2 regions of the Paenibacillus sp. FSL H8-0261 genome follow, and region 1 is predicted to be linked to the other one. Evidence: predicted binding sites of a transcription regulator. Region 1 holds the regulator's gene; the other holds the start of a gene.
The links. The regulator Rex, encoded in region 1, represses fermentation and respiration genes when NADH is low (regulators of the CRP and FNR family bind a similar motif). The targets are predictions, from matches to a motif close to TTGTGAAATATTTCACAA.
Positions count from the first base shown of each region.

Region 2: a site for Rex is predicted at 4,064-4,081, ahead of MHI27_RS02075 (flavocytochrome c). Genes of this name have one in related genera too.

Region 1 covers NZ_CP150297.1:4,786,090-4,797,463, forward strand. Annotated here, with positions in the region: gene MHI27_RS21285 (acetate/propionate family kinase) at 1-13, opposite strand, end outside; gene MHI27_RS21290 (3-hydroxyacyl-CoA dehydrogenase family protein) at 10-882, opposite strand; gene MHI27_RS21295 (AAA family ATPase) at 1,016-2,518, opposite strand; gene MHI27_RS21300 (hypothetical protein) at 2,511-3,053, opposite strand; gene MHI27_RS21305 (DUF5590 domain-containing protein) at 3,463-3,981, opposite strand; gene MHI27_RS21310 (amidohydrolase) at 4,151-5,452, opposite strand; gene MHI27_RS21315 (redox-sensing transcriptional repressor Rex) at 5,439-6,092, opposite strand; gene dinG (ATP-dependent DNA helicase DinG) at 6,224-9,085, opposite strand; gene MHI27_RS21325 (tetratricopeptide repeat protein) at 9,222-9,863, opposite strand; gene panD (aspartate 1-decarboxylase) at 9,975-10,358, opposite strand; gene panC (pantoate--beta-alanine ligase) at 10,351-11,241, opposite strand; gene panB (3-methyl-2-oxobutanoate hydroxymethyltransferase) at 11,243-11,374, opposite strand, start outside.
Region 2 covers NZ_CP150297.1:455,416-466,789, reverse strand. Annotated here, with positions in the region: gene MHI27_RS02095 (ABC transporter substrate-binding protein) at 1-207, shown strand, start outside; gene MHI27_RS02090 (MTH1187 family thiamine-binding protein) at 473-766, shown strand; gene MHI27_RS02085 (ABC transporter permease) at 763-1,524, shown strand; gene MHI27_RS02080 (ABC transporter ATP-binding protein) at 1,541-2,383, shown strand; gene MHI27_RS02075 (flavocytochrome c) at 2,498-4,048, opposite strand; gene MHI27_RS02070 (WecB/TagA/CpsF family glycosyltransferase) at 4,252-5,001, opposite strand; gene MHI27_RS02065 (nucleotidyltransferase domain-containing protein) at 5,080-5,964, opposite strand; gene MHI27_RS02060 (YncE family protein) at 6,148-7,179, shown strand; gene MHI27_RS02055 (DHA2 family efflux MFS transporter permease subunit) at 7,232-8,755, opposite strand; gene MHI27_RS02050 (TetR/AcrR family transcriptional regulator) at 8,948-9,838, shown strand; gene MHI27_RS02045 (response regulator transcription factor) at 9,865-10,554, shown strand; gene MHI27_RS02040 (sensor histidine kinase) at 10,551-11,374, shown strand, end outside.

The DNA.
Region 1 (11,374 bases):
CTAAAATATTCATACACGGTCACCATCCTTGTCGTACTTGAAGAAGCCTTCTCCTGATTTCATACCCAGTTGTCCTGCACGTACCATCTTCTTAAGAATTGTAGAAGGACGGTATTTCAGTTCTCCGTATTCACGGAACATATTTTCGAGTGCCGCAAGTACCGAATCCAGGCCAAATCTGTCAGCCATTTCAAGCGGTCCATATTGGAATTGATAACCAATACGCATAGCATCGTCAATATCCTGTGCGGAGGCAACGCCTTCTTGCAGCACATGCATAGCTTCATTGATAAACAAGCAAATGAGGCGTGATGTTACAAATCCTGGGGATTCATAAATCATTACACCTTTTTTCTCAACAATCTCATCAACAAAGGATTTTGTATCTTCAAAAGTAGCATCTGAAGTTTTCAGACCACGTACGATTTCTACAAGATCCACTTTAGCTACAGGATATATGAAATGCATTCCGATCACGCGTTCCGGATACATCGTAGAACTTGCAAGTTCAGTCAAGCTAAGTGTTGATGTATTGCTGGCAAGAATAATGTGGTTCGGGCATACTTGATCCAATTGATTCAAAATCTTTTTCTTTTCTTCCAAATCCTCAACAATGGTTTCGATAACCATGTCACAAGAGCTGAGCTCCGCGAAATGTGTCACTTTTTGAATGCGGCTAAGAATCAGCTTCTTCTCAGCTTGAGTGATCGCCCATTTCTCCAGTTGCTTATCTAGACTTGTCTCGATCATTTCGTAAGAGTAGTCCAGTTTCTCCGCGGTTTTCTCCACTAGTAATACATCCAGGCCTTTGGCTGCTAACATTTCAGCAATACCTTGTCCCATTGTGCCACCGCCGATGACACCTATTTTTTTGAAATTCATAAAAAAGTCTCCATCCTTTCAGGTATCTATACTTTTGTATTGTACCTTGTCTGTCGCAAAAATTTATAAAGCCCGACATATAATGATATCTTAGCATGCCTGAAAAGTAAAAAAAAATAACCAGCATAAATATTTATGCTGGTAAAAGGACGCTGTCACGAAATTGACATCGAAATTGCTCTCCAGAGAGTACTTCTTCCTTCATTAAAATGTCAAGAGAGTAATCAAATACATTTCGTTGCTTTTCAAGGTGCTCACGAGTGCGTGTCATCAACTCATCCAATATCTTACTATTTTCCTTCATAAGCTCTTCAGTGGTAACCATTTCCAGCTTAGCGATACCCAGCGAAGTTAAACCTGACTTCATCATCGTTTCCACAATATTCAGCGCCTGATCGAAATCACCGCGTGAACCTGTGCTTCGTCCACCATAATACATTTCTTCAGCAGCTGCTCCACCAAGTGCAATCATAATCTGATCTTCGAGATAATCTTTGGTGTACAAATACTGCTCTTGCTGAGGATTATGTCGCACATAACCAAGGGCTTGCCCACGCGGAGTCAGCGTAACCTGACTAACGCTTCCGGGACGTAGGAGCTCTGCCATGATGGCATGTCCCAATTCATGAATGGCGACTCTCTTTTTCTCTTCATGATTTGTTTCTCTATCCGTTTTTTCACCCATCATTACCTTGTCAATCGCCATCGACAGATGCCGCTGCTCAACTTTCGTCAAGTCCTCACGCATCATATAAATCGCAGCCTCATTCATGACACTTTCAAGCTGAGCACCGGAAAAGCCATAGGCTTCTTCAGCGATTTTGTCGAGACTCACCTCTGTATGAAGAGGCTTATTCTTCGCATGCAATTCGAGAATCGATTTGCGGCCCTTTTTGTCAGGCATGTCCACTTGAATATGACGGTCGAAGCGTCCAGGACGTAGCAATGCCGAATCAAGCATTTCTTTCCGGTTTGTTGCAGCTACCAGTAGAATACGCGGAGTTTCGTTATTATAAATACCATCCATCTCAGTCAACAGCTGATTCAAGGTCTGATCATATTCACGCTGCTGGCCGCCTTCACGTTTACCGCCGATTACGTCAATTTCATCAATAAAAATAATGGCACTCTGTTTATTTTCCTTAACAGCACGGTTACGGGCATCCTTGAACAAATCGCGGATCCGGCCGGCCCCGACACCAACATACATTTCTACAAATTCACTGCCTGATGCAGCCACGAATACAGAGTTTGTATAATGGGCAGCTGCTCTGGCCATAAGGGTCTTACCTGTTCCTGGAGGGCCAGTGAGTAGAATCCCTTTCAAAGGACGAATCCCAAATTTACTGATCTCCTCATGCCGGATCAAAAAATCGAGTGCCTCACGAAGCTCTTGCTTCGCATTATCTTGGCCACCTATTTCTTCAAAAGTGAGCTTTGAAGGTCCTTCCTTCTTGCGTTTCTTTCCAGCACCAGCGTTCACCGTAAGCCCGCCACGCAAATGAGCAATTATAAGTAATGCAGTAAGCATTCCAGCTGCTATAACAATCGGGAATATATTAATACCTAAAAAGGCCATGAAAATAAACAGCACAGGAATAAATCCGAGTAAAATTTCTTTAAGGTACTTAGGCATTATTCCATACCCCCAAGGTCGCAGGTTTTCGCGGCAAAATAATAAATTTGCTTTCTTTTCCATTACTCAAGCTTACGTACACATTGTTGTCGTCGATATCAGTAGATGCTATCACATCTTTAAATTCCGTATTTTGCTGTTTCAATCTATCAAGTTCTGTAGGTATAATCGTATATTTACGGCTCTCCATGGCTTCAGCTACAGAGAACATCGCTTTATCCCAGTAATCATCCAATAGTTCACTTGAATTTTGCTCCACATCGAGTTTAAGTTTACGTCCTTCAATCACTGATTTTCCTTCTTTGGATACATACGATACTAGATCACGTAAATTCGTGCCCGGCTGCAAATCAAGTTTCAAAGTGACCTCATCGCGGTTAATACTAATATGTGAAGTATTTACTCCCTCAAATCCGGTTACAATCTTTTGGAGCGGTTCCTGTAAAGCAAACTGACGATACAAAAAGAATCCTCCGAATAATAGCATAGCCGACAGTAGAGACGTTATCAGTACAGGTACAAGACGTAATTTCAAGAAACGTCCTCCTCTCAAAGATGAAAAAATGTAAACAGAATGATCCAAAGTCATAGCTGCTAAGAGCTCATCAGAGCCTGACGTTCTACTAACACTGTTCTAATTACAAACAGTAGTATATCACAGGTGTATATACTATATTGAAAAAAAGTGTGAAGATATTTAAAATTTTATTTTTTAATTCTTTCCATTTTATTAAATTTATTGATTTAATTCGACAAAAAAGGGCTGTTACTCTTAACTAACAGGCCTTTTTTCGCATGAATCTTTAAATCCCAATATATAAAAACTACTCTTATAGTATATCACATTTCGTATACTTATAGTATATCAAATAATATGTCATCGGAACAAAAACAAGCGAACCATAAATGGTCCGCTTGTTTCTCCTATAATGCTTTTGTTTAATTTAACGGCTAGGTAAACTGTAACCTTCACCCATTCGAGCCCCATCTGAGAACCGATAAAATTGATAATAATATCGACCGCTTTGTTTATAAAAAAGCTGCCAAGCATACTCCCCGTTATATACTCCTGGCAACAACCGCTCAATGCTGATGTCCGGAAGATCGGCTTTTATAAGGCTACGTATTTTCGCTTCAGAGGTTCCTTTACTTAGTTCTTCAGCATATACTGCGTCGGTTCCTTCAGCAAACTTCCCGTCTACAGTAAAACGTACCCAAACCATCAACTCGGTCCCGGCTTCATTCTTCCCTGTTAAGACCCAGTACACCGCATTTTCATCCCACACGGATTTCTGCGCTTTGGTTACCTCTGTCAGACCAGCACTGGTTTTAGCGACATCCTTAGCGATATCTCGCTCGTTCCATTGATCTTTCATAATATAAGCATAGAACTGGATAAGTCCGAACAGAAGGAGCAGAATCAGAACTGACCCCAGGAGGATCCATTTTTTCCTTTTCTTCAAGGTACAGCTCCCTTTCTAGTAATATATCTTTTTTGATTATATAACACACCTGTGTGTTTATCCAAAGTTTCATATCCAATTCAATGATCTAATTATCAGAAACACAAAAGGCTGTAACTTTGCAATCGCAGAAAGTCACAGCCTTTCAGTTATTCGTTATGATCTTAGACTACCGTTTAAGCAGTCCATCAAATGATTCTTGTGCCTTACGACGGATTGCTTCCTCATCTAGCGTTACACATTCTCCGTGTTTTACAACCTGTTTACCATTCACCCATACATGCTCAACATCCTTGGCACTGGCAGAGTATACAGCATGAGACAACAGATCTGTGTGTGGTAGCAAATGCGGCTGGTCTATATCAATCGCGATAAAGTCCGCTTTCATGCCAACAGCGAGTCTACCCACATCATTTAAAAAGATAGACTTTGCGCCATACTCTGTAGCTATACGCAGCGCTTCCGGAGCTGGGACAGCCGTCGGATCACCACTTACACCTTTATGGATGAGGGCTGCAAGACGCATCTCTTCAAACATATCCAGGTTATTATTGCTTGCCGCACCATCTGTACCCAGTGACACCTTCACACCAGCCTTTAGAAGATCCGTAACCCGAGCCACTCCACTAGCCAGTTTCAGATTACTTCCTGGGTTATGAGACACGCCTACATCATGACGAGCCAGTATCTCGATCTCTTCATCATTCAAATGAACGCCATGTGCAACAATAGACGGACGTGTGAACATTCCAAGCTTCTCTAAATGCGCTACAGGCCGAAGTCCGTAATCCACCACATTCTGCTCCACTTCGCGTTTGGTCTCGGACATATGGGTATGCATCGGTAAATCCAAATCATGTGCCGCTTGTACAAACTTAACAAAGAAGTCCGGTGGGCAAGTATATGGGGCGTGTGGCGAGATCATCGTCGTAATTCTACCATCAGCCTTACCATGCCAATTTCGTGCAAAAGAAATCGCTTCCGCAAGCTTGTGATTTTGTACTTCCTCTGGGCATAATCCGATTACGCCTCTCATCAGTACGGAACGGATGCCTGATAATTCGACTACCTCTGCTACTCGATCCATATGATCATACATATCCAAGAAGGTTGTAGTACCACCTTTTAGCATTTCCAGTACCGACAAGGAGGTTCCCCAGTATACATCTTCTCCAGTGAATTTCGCTTCCATCGGCCACATCTTCTCTTGAAGCCACACCTGAAGTGCTAAATCATCTCCATAACCACGAAGCAATGACATTGCGGCATGGCCATGTGTGTTTACCAGACCTGGCATAAACAGCAGACGACTGCCATCAACAACTTGCACATCATCTTCCATTAAAGGTTCTTCTTTTCCTATGTAAGTGATCAAATCATCTTCAATAGTCATATATCCGCTCAGAACCGGCTCATCCGTTCCCGGAATAAGAAAACGCCCGCCCTTAATAATCGTTTTACTGCTCTTCATTTCCGCTTTCTTCCTTTCCGTCTTTCAAATAATAAGCAAGGCTTTGCAAATCCGTTGTAAAATCGGCAGCATGAACCCGGATATTCGATGGTGTTTTTAGAATCACTGGTGCAAAATTCAAAATCGCCTCAATGCCAGACTCAATGAGAATATCTGCTACATTCTGCGCTTCTGAATCAGGCACAGTAATTATCCCAATTCGAATACCTTGCTCACGAACCGTCTGACCAAGCTCCTCCATCGGTTGAACGGTAAGAGAGTTGATTTTCCGCCCTACCTTAGGTGCATAGGAGTCAAATATAGCGGTAATCTTCATAGTATCTTTCAGATAAGCATTGTAATTAGATAATGCATGTCCAAGGTTACCAGCACCTACTAAAGCCACATTCAATTGTTGATCCAGCTTCAGAATATGACGGATTTTTTCAATAAGATAAGTTACGTCATACCCGATACCTTTTCTACCAAAGTCTCCAAAATAAGCTAAATCTTTACGAATTTGAGCAGGATTTAAATCAAGTTTTTGTCCTAGTTCTTGTGAGGAAACGGTTAATATTTCACGTTTCTGGAGATCATTCAAGAAACGCAAGTACACAGGAAGTCTGCGAACAACGGCTTCTGATATTTTATCCGATTTCATAATTTACCTCCTAATTTAAGTGATATTCTGTTCAAATCCTATCGAAATATCTGCACCTCGTCTCAAGGAAGAGCGGTATTCTTATACCGCCCTTCCTTGTAGAGTGATTAATAAGATCGATGACGTTCTTTTCAAGAAACGCCTCCGTCTTCCAACCACTCCGCTATACGAGGAACCATTTGATCCGTAAGCATATGCTCCATTTTCGGGCCAGGCAACGAATAGAGGAAATACTTCCCATAGTGAGATTCGATCACCCTTGTGTCATACACAATAACAATACCCCGATCTTGCGCTGTCCGTACCAGCCTCCCAAATCCTTGCTTGAAGCGAATAACCGCCTGAGGAACAGACAACTTCATGAACGGATTCTTTTTCTGGGCTTGTAATAACTCAGACTTCGCTTCCGCTAGGGGGTGGTTTGGCGGTTGAAATGGGAGTCTCACGATGGCCAAGCATGTTAATGCTTCACCTGGAATATCTACACCCTCCCAAAAGCTGCTTGTTCCTAACAGTACAGAAGCTGCACTGTCCTGAAAACGGCGGATCAGCTTGCTACGGCTGCCCCCCTCCACGCCTTGACCTAACACCGTGATCTCTTGTGAGGCTAGAGCCTCTTTCAGAGGATCGTAAACCTGGCGTAGCATCTTGTAAGAAGTAAACAGGACAAGCATCCGCCCACGTGTTGTAATAGCTGCTTCTGCTAGTGACTGTACGAGTGTATCGACAAATCGGGCATCGCCTACACTCCCCTTCACACTTGGGAAATCCCGCGGAATAACTAACAGCGCCTGCTCCCGATACTTAAAGGGAGAAGGCAGGAGTGATGTCATCAGACGCCCCTCTTCCGCAGCTTCATTAAGTCCGAGATTATCAATCATAAACTGGAAAGATTTATCCACAGAGAGTGTCGCCGAAGTTAGTACGATACTTTTCTTCTTGTCGAAAAACAGCTCCTTAAGCTGAGTACTAACATCAACAGGAACGGCATACAGCTGTAGCGATTTACTGCGATAATTTCCATTCGCCTCCAGCCAATATACTACATTCTCATCATTTAATCCCATAAAAAACCGTACTTGCTCACGTATAGAAGCTAAATCCTTAAATAAGCCGCTAATATCGGTAACTAGGCTATCTGAGGAAGATTGACCTTCTTGATCTCGCATCTCATTAAGCATTTTATCACCTTTACGGATAATTTCGCTTAATGTCAGATTCATAGTATTCTCTAAAGCAACCAATTCATCCCAATCTTTCGGTTTACGGGTAGGAAGTAGCCGCATGACTAACTGGCCGGCTTCTCCCGCCGCTGCATCGCTGCGTTCCGGCAAGAGGCTGAATAGTTTATCACTAAGCAGATCCCAGGTTTCTTTTACGGTAAGAAGGTCCGGATAGATTCTATCGATCACTCCGCTCCATTCAGAAGCTTCCTCACTGCCTGATGACTGAAGCATTTGGCGAAGTGTAGGAAGTTGGCCATTTCGACTATCCTTATAAAGACGCGATAGTGTATGTGCCACCGTGAAATGCTTCATATGCATGCCTAAATGCTTGCCAGCCACGTCCTCCAGATGATGGGCCTCATCTATTACAAGATGTTCATAAGCCGGAAGTAGTTGATGCCCAGCCTTAACATCTGCGAAAAGTTTAGAGTGGTTCGTAATGACCACGTCTGCAATACCAGCTTCATGCTTAGCCCGATGATAATAACACTTACGGAACCAGGGACACGAGCGACCCAGACAAGAATCGGTATCGCTTGCCACCGTCTCCCAAAAATCTCCGCCACGTCCACTTAGATTAAGCTCTTCGTCATCTCCTGATTCACTTTGTGTCAGCCAAACGATCATCTGAGCCGCAGTAAGCGCATCTTCCCTCGGACTTATAAAGTCTTTTTTATTAATTTTATGTTCGAACTTACGAAGACACAAATAATGCCCTCTGCCCTTAAAAATTGCAGCTTTAAATGGAAAAGGAACTACCTGCGTTAACAAAGGAATATCACGCTCACGCAATTGATCCTGCAGATTAATAGTATGAGTGCTGACCATGACTTTTTCATTAGTGCGTACGCTTTGGTATATGGCAGGCAATAAATAACCAAGGGATTTACCGGTTCCTGTCCCTGCTTCGATCAATAGATGCTTGTCTTCGGCAAGTGCCGTCATCACCTCATTGATCATAATATCCTGAGCTTCTCGGCTTTCATACTGTGGCAAAGTTTCTTTAAGTCGTTTCGTTACTTCATCCATATAATCTGTAAAAGATAAATTGTGTAGTGGATTTTCAGCATGCTCGTCTCGAGGTGGAGCTAATTCGTTCCAGTCTCCTACAGCAAGCGCTAATTGACGATAGAAAGTCAGATCACCTTCGGGCTGAAGCGTCTCCGCTTCCCGTTCACGCAGCAGACCATCAAAATACCAACCCAGATCACTATCCTCTTCCGTAAACAGCTCACAGAGTCTCTGAATCGTCAGCAGAGGCAAATCGTAGAGCTCCTCCAGACATTTCAGCAATACAAGAGCAGTTGCGAGAGCATCACTGTCTGCCTGATGCGGACGATCGTGCGTCACTCCAAAATGTGCACTAACTGATCCTAGTTGATAGGATGTGAGGGAAGGAAAGCAGATTTTCAGAAAATCAATCGTATCTAAAATCCGCCCTTGAAATGGTAAATACCCACATCGGTCTAAAGCATTTTGCAAAAAATGGAAGTCGAATGCGACATTATGCCCTACAAGCACAACATCATCCAAGAGTGGGACAAGCTCCATCATCATCTCATCCAGCTCAGGTGCATCCTTTACATCATCGTCGGTAATCCCCGTTAGACCAGTTATAAAAGGAGGTATCGGCGTTCCGGGCTTGACGTAGGAACCATATACCCGGGAGATGGACCGGTCTTCTTCTATAATTGCAAGGCCAACCTGGATAATTTCACCCACGGATTGGGTTCCCGTTGTTTCAAAATCAAGCACGGCAAATTTCATTATAATTCTATTCCCTTTCAATTGAGACTCTTAATCAGCATAACAGAAGTTGCGAAAAAAGGCGATGCACACCACTGGTTCAGGGGATGCATCGCTTGAATGAAAATGCGGAATAATAAACCGTAAACGTAATAATTTACAATAATGAAACAAGCTGATTTCCGAAATGAAGCTTACCTCCTCGGCGGCGGCAAACCTCCAAATTAACGGTTGGTTCAGGAAGTGCCGGGTCAAGTTGCAAAGAAAGGCCAAACAGCTCCTGCGCTTCATTGAACCGTTCTTGAGAGGCCCTGATGCAACCTAAAGCGTTATAAACCATTGCCTTCAGCTTGGTTTCCCGTATCAAACCGAGCATATGGTTCAGATGACTCCAAGCAGCTTCCCCCTCCCCTTCCTGCAGGTAAGAGATGGCTAAATATAATCGAGCAGCCAAGCTATCCGGATATTGCACAATAACTTCCTTAAACTGTTCAATACATTTCCCATACATCAGCAGCTTATAATACCCTTGACCTCTAACAAAAGTATCCATGCACAGCTCGGGTGCTTCCTGCTCTGGCACTTCCTCTTCAACCACAGTCGTAAAATCTACACTTTCACGAAAGTGACTTAGCTTCTCTGCAAAGGCCAGCCATTCATCCATCACTTTATCACTAAGTCGATGCAGCATATTATAATTGCATAAAAGCTCATTCCGGCGGGCACCCTCCGCTGTAGGGTAATCTGTAACGATCTCCTGAAGCACCTTGTTCATTTCAGCAAACAAATGTTGAAACATGGGCTATCCCCCCTTACTGAAGATGAAATCAGTTCAGCTTGCCTGACTTCATTTTCTGCGAGAACGGGGTCTTTCATCCCTGCCATTCATTACATGGCGTAAGTCCATAAATTAAGCGATTGTAGCATGCAATTCATGATCAGCCAGCTTCACTGGTCTGTTGTTCTCATCCACGAATACCACCGTTGGTTTATGCGATTCCAGTTCTTCCGAAGACAGCATCGCATACGAAATAATAATTACTGTATCTCCCGGTTGAACAAGACGTGCAGCTGCACCATTTAGGCAGATCACACCACTGCCGCGAGGCCCTGGAATAACATAGGTTTCTAACCGTGAACCATTATTGTTGTCCACGATCTGCACTTTTTCATTCTCAAGAATATCTGCCGCTTCCATTAAGTTCTCATCAATGGTAATACTTCCCACATAATTCAAATTGGCTTCTGTCACCGTCGCGCGGTGAATTTTGGATTTCATCATATGTCTAAACAAGAGCGGCAACCTCCTTTGGAATAAATACATTATTGTCAATTAATCGCGTTCTGCCAAACTTCACGGCAAGCGCTATAATAATCTCCCCATTTACATCCGTTAATAAAACTTCGTTCTCTAAGCCTTCCAGATTAGGGAAAGTCAGTATTTCCGCATAATCAATGACCGCCAAAGGAGAGTTGGAAATAACCGAGGTCAACAATTCCCGCACTTCAGCAACGGTTGTTACTTTTCCTTCTTCAATGGACTGACGTGCTTCACGCAAGGAACGAGATAACACCAGTGCTTGAGAACGTTCCTCTGGAGATAAGAATACGTTACGCGAGCTAAGTGCAAGTCCATCTCCTTCACGAACGATAGGGCAAGGTACAATTTCAACATTCATATTCAAATCAGATACCATTCTGCGGAGCACAGCTACTTGCTGAGCATCCTTTAGCCCGAAGAAAGCATAATCTGGCTGCACGATATTGAATAGTTTATTAACAACTGTTGTTACGCCATTAAAATGCCCTGGACGCGAAGCCCCACAAAGTCGAGTGGTAAGCTCTGATACCGAGACAGTAGTCCGGGTAGGCTGCGGATACATTTCTTCCACACTGGGGATAAATACAATATCGACACCTTCGCGTTCCGCAAGCTCCAAATCACGCTCTTCATCGCGCGGATAGGAATCATAATCCTCATTCGGTCCGAACTGCAGCGGGTTCACAAATATGCTCATAACGACCGTGTTGCTCATTTCTCCTGCCCGCCGAAGCAGACTGGCATGTCCTTCATGCAGGTATCCCATGGTTGGAACAAACCCAATCGGGGTATGCCCACCTTGTCTCATATATTCCAAAGCTTCGCGCAGTTGCTTAATGCTTCTGACGACTCTCATCTTATTCCCCATCCTTTCCGGCACCGCCGTATAAAGATTCCAGAACGGTTTCATCTGCTTTAAAAACATGACCTTCATCTGGGTACGAGCGATTCTTCACTTCTTGCACATATTGGCTGATACCCTCACGAAT
Region 2 (11,374 bases), 2.6 Mb from region 1:
AAGGCTGTGCCTGACCTTGATGCCGAGCTTGTCCTAGCTAGCCAAAAATGGCTTAGCCCGAAATATAAGGACGACGCCCCACGCTGGGGAGAGCAAAAAACCGAGGTCTGGCAGAATTACGGCGACTGGATGTATGATTTGAAGCTGCTGGACAAACCGCTGGATGCAGCTAGTGCATTCACGAATGATTTTTTACCGGCGGAGTAAATAACAATTATAAATGAATCACTTCGTTATCAAAGTTGGATTTTTGAACTTACCTATTTCAATGAGAGTTCAAAAAGTCAGCTTTCAGAACCAAGAAGGTTGGACGTTACTTGAGGAAGGAGGAACGGAGCGTAGTGATGTGCTACGTGAGTACCGGACTTCCCAAGTTCGTTCAAGATTCGACGCCGAATCTGCTTCCTGAATTACATCGTTATCAAAGTTGGCTTTTTGAACTTACCTATACAATTTGAGAGGATTGATTATTGTGGCTAATACATTATTAAGCATTCAAGTAATTCCTAAGACTCCAAACAATGAGGACTCCATCCCATACGTAGATAAAGCGATTGAAGTTATTCAAAAATCCGGCGTTAAACATCAGGTGAATCCACTGGAAACTACTATGGAAGGTGAACTGAGCGAGCTCCTGGAGGTTGTACGTCAAATGCAGGAGGCGCTGATCGAAGCAGGTAGTCCAAGCGTGATCTCCCAAATCAAAATCGCTCATAACCCTAACGGAATCAGCATGGATAAATTGACGGAGAAATATCGGCCGTGAGATCGACCTGGAAGCTAATATGGCCGCCCCTTGTGGCGGTCGTCTTCTTTTTAACCGTATGGCAGTTATCTGTTTCTCTATTCCATATCGAATCCTGGATTCTGCCGAGTCCTGCTGATATTGCTCGCGAATCCACCAGTAATGCCTCAGGTCTCTGGGCTCATACGATGGCTACGCTCCGACTCACATTAATCGGTTTTCCTATTGGTACAGGTGTAGGCTTGATCGTCGCTCTACTTTTGCATCTTTTACCTTGGGCTAGACGGGCTTTTTATCCACTCATTATTCTGAGTCAAAATGTTCCCTCTATCGCACTCGGACCACTGCTTATCATCTGGTTTGGCTTCGGTCTTTTGCCCAAAATCGTGCTGATTACACTGGTATGCTTCTTCCCGGTAGCTGTCGCTGCAATGGGCGGCTTGTCTCAAAGTGATCAGGTCATGATGAATTATATGAAAATGGCGGGCGCAAGCAAGTGGCAAATCTTCACCAAGCTGGAGCTTCCGTCTTCTATCCCGGCACTATTTTCCGGTGTGAAAATATCAGCTACCTATGCGGTTATGGGAGCCGTGGTCGCTGAGTGGATTGGCGCGGATAAAGGGATTGGCTATTATATGCTCCTGCAAAAATCGGCTTACCGTACAGATCGGATGTTTGTCGCTATTGTTATTATTGTGCTCCTTAGTCTTGTGCTTTTTGCGATTATCGCCTTGCTCGAAAAATGGTTAGTTCGCTGGAAACCGCGCCGTAACTCATAGAAAGGAAGATGCCTGTATGTCTCAAGCGACGCAAATAGAGCAAAGAACAACTGAAAACATAAGCTCTCCTGAAGCTCATACTGCACCACCTGCTCTTGAAGTAAGCGGCATCTCCAAGTCCTTCACCCATCGTCGCCGCGAGACGAACGTGCTTAACAACGTCTCTCTTAAGGTAGAGCAGCAAGAGTTCGTTTCGATCGTCGGTCCTTCCGGCTGCGGAAAAAGCACCTTATTCCATATGATCGGCGGACTAGTGAAGCCCGATGCAGGAACGATCCGCATGAACGGCAGAGCCGTTACGGGTCAACGTGGTGAAATCAGTTATATGCCGCAGCAGCCTGCGCTTTTTCCTTGGCGAACGATTGAAGATAATGTACTTCTAGCCGGGGAAATTAAAGGCGCTCTGCAGGATGGAGCTCGTGAAGAAGCGCGCCAGTGGCTCGCCAAGGTTGGCTTGAATGGATTCGAACAGGCTTATCCGCATATGCTGTCTGGTGGGATGCAACAGCGTGCTGCTTTTCTCAGAGCATTGCTGGCTCCGCAGGAGTTGATGCTGCTCGATGAACCTTTCAGCGCATTGGATGCACTAACTCGCAGTGAAATGCAGCGCTGGCTGCTGGAGCTGTGGGAGGAGAATCGCCGTTCCGTGCTATTCATTACCCATAACATCGAAGAAGCGTTGCTGCTCTCGAATCGTATTTATGTATTCTCGGGTCGCCCCGGCTCCATCCTACATACTGTTGATGTGCCATTTCCACGGCCACGCCGCGATGAGATTACGGATTCCCCGGAATTCCTTAAACTCAAACGCCAGCTGTCACAGTGGATGCGAGAAGAACAAGCTAAAAGCGAGAAGTAGCTTTTTGAATAGAGGTCACTCCACTCACTTTAAACGAGAGATTAAACAAAGAACCGCCCGGGCTTCAATTAGCCCAAGCGGTTCTTTTGTTTTAACCAGAATAGCAGTTAAATCTTATTGTGCTTGTACAAACTCAGCAGATTTAATCCCTGCTTGACGGCCGAAAATAATGATTTCAGCTACAGAGTTACCACCGATCCGGTTTTGACCGTGCAATCCACCTGTAACTTCACCAGCCGCATACAGGCCAGGAATAGCAGCGCCGTCTTTATTTAATACTTCTGTGTTCGTATTGATCTTCACACCGCCCATGGTGTAATGAATCCCTGGGGCGATCTTAATAGCGTAGTAAGGACCCGCGGATAAATCGTTGTCCATCCCTGTTGTTCTGCCGAATTCAGCATCGTTCTTGTTCTTTACCGCGCTGTTCCAAGTATCAAGTGTCGCTTTTAGCTTATCGGCTGGAACACCGATTTCTTTCGCCAATGCTTCGATGGTATCCGCTTGGATCACGAAGCCCATTTTGTCATATTGTTCAATTGCTTTCACGCGTGATTTGACGCCGGAATCAAAGACAAGCGTTGCCGCTTTTTCAGGAAGTGCATTGATCGCTTCGGTAACTTTATCACGTGTAGTCAATTCGTTTACGAACCGTGTGCCTTCGCTATTCACGAGGATAGAACCTTCGCCGCGTACAGCTTCCCCGATCAGATAAGATTTTTCTTGTTGAACTGTTGGGTGAACCTGGATTTGATCCATATCAACGGTGGTTCCGCCAAGTGCCTCAATCATCTTGATGCCGTCGCCGGTACTGCCGATTTGGTTAGTCGTTACGTATCCTTCCAGATCAGGTCTAACTTTTGATATCATATCCATGTTGGATCCAAAACCACCTGTTGTTACAACAACTGCCTTCGCTGTAATGGTTTTTTCATCAGCTTGGTTAAAGAGTACTTTGACGCCGTTAGCCTTACCGTCTTTTTGAGTAATTTCTTTAACATCCGCGTTCACAAACAGTGGAATTTCTTTTTCTTGTACGTTTCTAACCAATCCTTTGACAAGGTATTGGCCTACCGCAGAGCCGTCTTCTGGACGGTGGGTGCGTTTTTCGCTCATGCCGCCTGTGATCGTAATATTGTTCAGCTTGATTCCGATCGAATCCAACCAATCGATTGCACTTGCGGAATTGTCAACGAAGAAACGAAGCATCTCTTTATCGTTCGTGTCATGGCCGCCCTTTAGTGTCTCTTCATAAAACTTATCATTGCTATCTTCAATGCTTTGCTCTTTTTGAAATTTCGTTTGGGAAGCGTTCATTCCTGAGGAGGATTTACTTGTATTCCCACCTGCAACCGGCATTTTTTCTAAAATAACAGGGTTCAAGCCTTTGGCCTTAGCTTCCAGTGCAGCAGACATTCCTGCACCACCAGCACCAACAATAACGATATCATAATTATCTTTTAATTGATCCAGTGGTGTGTAACTAGCTTCTGATGCACCTGATACGGCTTCAGCTTTATCATTTTTGGCCGTCTCATTTACCTTACTTTTGTTCTCGTTGCCATTACTATTACCTGCGCTGTTGCTATTACTGTTACCGCAGCCTGCGATTACGAGCATGACAGAGAGAATGAGAATGAGAGCAGTACTTGTTGTCTTCTTCATCTTTATAACGCCCCTTTGTGAATGTTTTCACATTAATGATAACGCAAAGATGCTGTTTTGGGAAGTTTTTTATGTAATTAGTTATGGTTACTGTTACATTTCCATGAATATTTTCATTTAAATTTTCATAAAAATTCTTAATTTCAATATTTCCTCAGCTTACTACTCAAAAAAAGCCACCCTTTCCAGGGCGGCCATCTGCCTTATTTCCTAATCATAGCTCGATACACGAATTTAGGAAGAACTGCTTGCCTGCGCCAGCGCGACTTTTGTCCTTTGGCCACAGGTGCGAATAAGAGTCGATGCAGCCACTCCAAATTGAGCTTCTTCCATATCGCAGGGGCTGGAGTCACTTTTCCCGCTATAACATCCAAGCTTCCCCCCACGCCAAACACAACCTTAACCTGAGAAAGCGCCTGTTTATGCTTATAAACCCACTTGTCAGAGTATGGAGCCCCCATCGCGACAATCAGGAAATCTGGCTGTGCGTGCTGAATCTCTGCCACAATGGCCGGTTCCTCTTCTTTAGCAAGAAAACCATTATGTCTTCCGGCAATTTTCACATTCGGATATAGCTCTGTAATCTTTTCGACCGCTTTACAGCTGGTATGCTCATCCGTGCCTAAGAAATAAAAGCTCCAGCCCAGCTTATTCCCTTGTGCGAGCAGCTCAAGAAGTAGTTCATACCCCGTAACTCGTTCAGCTATAGGGTCACCTTTTCTTCTCGATGCCAGCACAATGCCAATCCCATCAGGAGTAATCAAATCTGCCTCATGGAGTATGGTTCGAAGCAGCTCATCCGATTGGCTTGTTATCGTAATTTCCGGGTTCGCCGTAATCAAATGAAATAGCTTCGGTTCTCCGGATTGAATATGTTTTGTTAGATGAAGTGTTGTCTCGTTTAGTGTTAGTTTTGAAAAAGGAACGCCTAATATAGAGACTGTCCCAGCCATTTAATCACCTCTTACTGAAAAGTTCATTCCAGTATACCTTACCGTAATCAAGAAGGATAGTCAGCGTCATTACTCCGTTTATTCCTCCAAAAACTTCCACCACTCTATTAACCAAGGTTCATCGATCCCCCGCAGGCGGAATTCCTCCAAAAGTATCTTTCGAAATTGTTTTTCCATTTTGACAAAATTATTGTCCTCCTGGTACATGGGAGCAAAGGATTCATCCTCTCTAAGATAACTCCAAAAATCGCCTGCACACTCCAAAATCTTTCGACCTGCGACCGTTTGCTGCGCTACGGGAACAAGCCATTTGTCATAGGGATACGGATAACCTTCAATAGTGATTGCACAGCGTAAAGCCTCTTTATAAAGGGAAACCGCTAAGAACAAGATTGGAAAGGCGTCGCCACGAACTACAGGATTATCTAGACTTCTGGCATAGCTTCTTAGCTGTATGTATGAATTCTTACGAATTTTCATTAGTACTTCAGGTTGGAGTGGAACATAGGAATGGAAAAGTGACTTCAGATCCAGCAGATCGTAGTAAATATAGGACACTGATGCATTCCACAGCCATTCCATATCCCCGCTCATTAAAGCTTCTTTGATATCAGATATTTTATGGAGTGTATAATGCCCTGTCTTCCCACTCGGAAGCCTTAAATCCATAAAAAAACTACTGTGCTCCGGAATCAGCCCTTTTTCCTCGAACCGATGATTAATACTGTTGTAAGACTCATCCTCACAAATAATGATTATATCTACATCCGACTGCCCATCTACCACCCCGAGTGCGGTCGATCCATCTAGGATAATGCTTACCCTCTGACGATCTTCTTGCAATAACGGATGATTCAGGATCTCTTGCGTAATGAACTTTCCAATCTCCTCTAGTAATTCGCGATGAAGTAGCAACTTATCAGGTGTTAGTAAAATATCCGACAATACTGATTTCATCATCATATCCATTAGCCTCCAATCGATCTCAACCCCACTATTAATATAGCGCTTACATTTAATCTCAAATGTAGATTCGGGAATATTATTCTACACTCCGAAGATACATCTTGCAACGATATATGTAGTACCCTTTTGCCTAAGCCTAAATATAATGAAGTATCTATTTACTTGAAAAGGGGTATAAGCATGGCGCAGCCAAAAGTGATTGCTACAGTCCGCTCTGCCGGACCGATCGGAGATATCGAAGTAAATGTCAGCACAAATAGGGTATACTTTGTTAACCCAGACACTGAGGCTGGAACTATCGGGGTACTCGATGGCATAACGAATCGAATTATCGCACGCATCAATGTTGGAAGACTGCCAACACAGCTTGGGATTAACCCCCAAACTAACCGAATCTATGTAACAAATTTTCGTGACGATACGGTTTCTGTTATTAACGGGCGGACAAACCAGGCGATAAAGACTGTGAAAGTGGGCCGCATGCCTGATAATATCGGAGTAAATGTTCGAAAAAATTTGATTTATGTAACTAGCATAGCAGGAATTATATTCGTCATCGATGGGAAAACAAACCAGATCAAAACGAAGATTGAAGTCGGCGGTCGCCCTTCCAGAATCGTTATTAATGAGCTTACAAATCGTATATATGTGACCAATACAATAAAAAATTCCGTCTCCGTCATTAATGGAAATACACAGGCTATCATTGCCACCATAAAAGTCGGTAATAACCCTGTGATACCACCCGCACTTAATGTAATCACAGGCCGCATTTATGTCGCTAATAACTTAAGTCGGTTTCTCTCGGTAATCAACGGCCGCAACAATAAATTGCTGCAAAATGTACAGCTAGGGCGTCTGCAAAGTGAGGTCGTTATCAATCCGCTGACAAACCGTATCTATGTCTCAAGTGCACAAGTTGAAGGTAAAGGAAAGCTATTCGTCATCAATGGAAGTAACAACAAAATCATCACTACAAAGGTTCTGCCTACCTCCTCCAACATAACCATTAATCCGAATACAAATCATTTGTTTGTTGGTAATTTCGATAAGAACCACATGTCCGTTTATAACGCCACCACGTTTAAAAGGCTCGTAAGATTCCCTTTAGTGTCAGGCAGTACTGTGCTAAACCCAGTCACCAATAGAGTTTATGTTGGAGGAAATGATTCCATCACAGTCATTCAGGATGTATCAGAACTTATATTTTAAAAAGGCGCCCACCATTAGGTGGGCGCCTTTCTATATAACAAATCTCGTAGAACTAATGCGTTGTAACTTGCTTAGCAGCTACTTTCTTTGCAGTCACTTTCTCTTCTGCCGTTTCCTTAGGCTGTACACCTCTTTTAATAAAGAAGGCTAGAATAAATGCAATAATCGCTACGCCTACAGATACCAAGAATGCATCGTTAATTCCTTCAATAGTAGCTTTCGCAATGACTTGATTTTGTATACCAAGCAATTGGTCTGCCGAAGGTTTAGCCGTTAATTTACTTACAGCATCAGCGACCATATCTTTCACATGTGAAGTGGTACTGTTAGACATAATGGTTACGAGCAGTGCCCCACCTATCGCCCCTGATACTTGCTGAATCGTACTGTTCATAGCTGTACCATGCGGCGTATATTTGGCTGGGATAGAATTCAAACCATTGGTCATAACTGGCATCATCACCATAGAGATCCCGAACATTCTCACCGAATATAGAATCATGAGTGTCGAATATTTAGTAGTTTCAGTCAGATCACTAAAGAAATACGTACTAATCACTACAATCGCTAGACCAATTAGCGCTAATACCTTACCGCCGAATTTATCGAACAATTTACCTGTGATTGGAGACATAACACCCATAATTAACGCACCAGGCAACATTAGAAGTCCCGAATCCAGTGGTGAAATCCCTCTAATATTTTGCAGGTAAATCGGCATTAGCATCATCGCTGAGAACATTGCCATATTCAGTGTAATCGAAATCGCTGAGGATAAAGCGAACATCGGATATTTGTACACTCTGAAGTTAAGCATAGGCTCCTTCATCTTCATTTGGCGCATAATGAAGATCACTAATCCAATCGCTCCGATAATAAGCGCGGAGTAGACCATTGGATCATCCCATCCTTTGTTCCCAGCAGAACTGAAGCCGTATAGGAGACCCCCGAAACCAATCGCTGATAGAACTACAGATAAGAAATCAATCTTAATAGCCACATCTTTTTTAGGATCATGCAATTTGAAGAAGGCCAGAATGAACACCAATACGGCGATTGGGGCAATCATAAAGAATAGTACAGGCCATTCATAGTGCTGAATAATCCATCCAGATAATGTAGGTCCGATAGCTGGTGCAAAAATCATAACCAACCCGAACATCCCCATAGCTGAACCACGTTTCTCAGGTGGAAAGGTAGTGAACAATACATTCATTAATAATGGCATCATGATCGCAGCCCCTGAAGCCTGAACCATTCTGGCGATCAGCAACACAGGGAAGCTTGGTGCTAATCCGCCGATAAAAGTTCCTATCGCAAATAATCCAATCGCGATTAAGAACAACCGTCTCGCGGTATACTTTTGAATCAAAAAAGCTGTTGAAGGAATCATGATCCCGTTCACCAGCATATAGCCCGTTGATAGCCACTGTACCGTTGAGGCACTGACATTAAAATCCTTCATAATCGATGGTAAAGCTATATTGAGTAGGGTATTACTCAGTAAAGCAACAAATGCACCAATCATGAGGATTGCCAATATCCCGTAAGATGCTTTACTTTCTTTTGCTTTCATTTTGGAATCCTCCATTCTATAATCATACTAACGGTTCAAAATTGAACTCGTGTTATAATCCGGTGTAGAATATATTACTCCCTTATTTCTCGCTTGGCAAGACAAAAATCACTTAAAATTGAAATTGTATTAAGTGGAAATATACGCTAGTCTATATTGGAACAAAGAGTTCAGCTTAAAGGGGCACCTCAGATGATAAATAAACGAAAAGAGCAAGTGGTTCATAAAGCGCATGAATTATTTATTGAAAAAGGCTACCACGCCACATCCATTCAGGATATTTTGAATCATAGCCGGATCTCCAAAGGATCTTTTTATAACTATTTCCCTTCAAAAGGGGATCTCTTTAAGGCTGTATTTACGTCCATTCACGATCGACTTGAAGAAGGGCGAAATTCCCTGCTCATAGGTCAAGATCCTTCTGACATTAAGATATTTGCCGAGCAGATTCAGCTGGTCATGAAAATCAATAAGAAAAATAAATTGTTACAGCTCGTAGAAGATGCTTTGGTCTCCAATGACCCAGACTTAATAACGTTTATCAAAAAAACAAAGTTCAGCCTCCTTACCTGGGTACATGAACGTTTCCTTCATATTTTCCCTGAGGATAAGAAACCCTATTTACTGGACGGAGCCATCATTTTTACAGGAATTCTGCAAAATATGCTACAAATCAACAGTGCTATGAATGAAGTCATCACCTCTAAGCAAATCATTGATTATTGCACTACGCTTATCCAAACCATTGTTGAAGAAGTAAGTCAAATGGGCATTCAACTCATCTCACCAGAGCATGTGGGCAAATTATTACCCGCAGCGGAATATAGTGATTTTTTCAATAATGATTTGTCCTTTGCAACCATCAGCTTAAAAAAAGTAATAGAGAGATCATTTACAACTGGTGATGCGAACCTCACTAATTATCTAAAGCTGTTATACTTTATCCAGGAAGAAATCATGAACAACAAGGAACCGAGACAGTTCTTAATCGAAAGTGCTCTACTATCCTTAAGGACATGTCCTAATCTAAATGAAGCCAAAGAGTTTAAGCATTATCAGGATGTATTATCTAAAATGCTGTAAAGCTAACTAAAAGTGTGGTGAAGCATTTGTTCAAGCTATTATTAATCGAAGACGATTCAACGCTGTTTAATGAGATCAAGGAGCGACTTACCCAGTGGTCTTATGATGTGTATGGCATTCAGGATTTCAGCAATGTCACGCAGGAATTTATAGAGATCAAACCTGATTTAGTCATCATCGACATCCAATTACCTAAATTTGATGGGTTTCATTGGTGCCGAATGATTCGTTCCCACTCTAACCTTCCGATTATCTTCTTATCATCCCGGGATCATCCTACAGATATGGTAATGTCGATGCAGCTTGGAGCCGATGACTATATTCAAAAGCCCTTCCATTTCGATGTACTCATTGCCAAAGTACAAGCGATTCTTCGGCGCGTCTACAATTACAACACGGATAACCTTGAGCTCAAGACATGGTGTGGAGCAACCGTGGATTATGAGAGAAATGTATTGACGCATGATATGGGATCGATTGAGCTTACGAAAAACGAGATTTTTATATTGAAATTGCTTATTGAGAAAAAAAATAAAATCGTCACCCGCGAGGAATTAATCAATAGCTTGTGGGATGATAAACGTTTTATAAGTGACAACACCCTTACCGTCAACGTAAACCGGCTGCGAAAAAAGCTGGATGAGATAGGCTTGGGTAGTTTCATTGAAACGAAAGTAGGACAAGGGTATATGGCCATCGAAGAGGAAGCACTATGATTAAAAAGTATCTCTTGGAAAGAAGTAGCTGGATCCTACTAGTCCTCTTTACCAATCTTTTTATACTTTTTGTCACCTATATGGATTCATCAATCCCATTCTCTTCAGTTCTCTATCTGGTCTCCTTGTCGATGCTTTTTTTTGTGATGTTCTTAATCCTTCGCTATCCCAGAGAAACCAGGTTCTATAAAAGCTTGGTTGAGCGAGATGATGATCTGGATGTAACGAGTATCGCCACCCCCGAAAGCCCGTTTGAGCATATTATTGAGGAGAGTATTATCAATCAAGCTAAATGGTTAAAACAGGCAGCCTCGAACAATCAAATGACGTTAGAACAGGAAAAAGATGAACTATTATCGTGGATTCATGAAGTGAAGACCCCTCTGACAGCGATGCATCTAATGATGGAGCGAATCGAAGATGATGTAATGAGGAAACATCTGACCTATGAATGGCTGCGCATACATCTTCTGCTGGATCAACAGCTACATCAAAGGCGAATTCCCTTTATCGAAAATGATCTGTATATAGAACATATCGATTTAGAAACGCTTATTTTCGGGGAGATTAAGACGTTGCAATCCTGGTGTATTCAGAAGGGAATCGGCTTTGAGCTGAACTTGGAAGTAGCTGAAGTGCTTAGTGATGCCAAATGGCTGGCTTTTATTATCCGACAACTACTAACCAACGCCGTAAAATATAGTGAGGCTTCAGATATTACAGTGAGTAGCTATCAGCAAGCTGAGCATATCGTTCTTGAGGTGAAGGATGGTGGGCGCGGGATAGATCCAAAGGATCTGCCTCGGATATTTGATAGAGG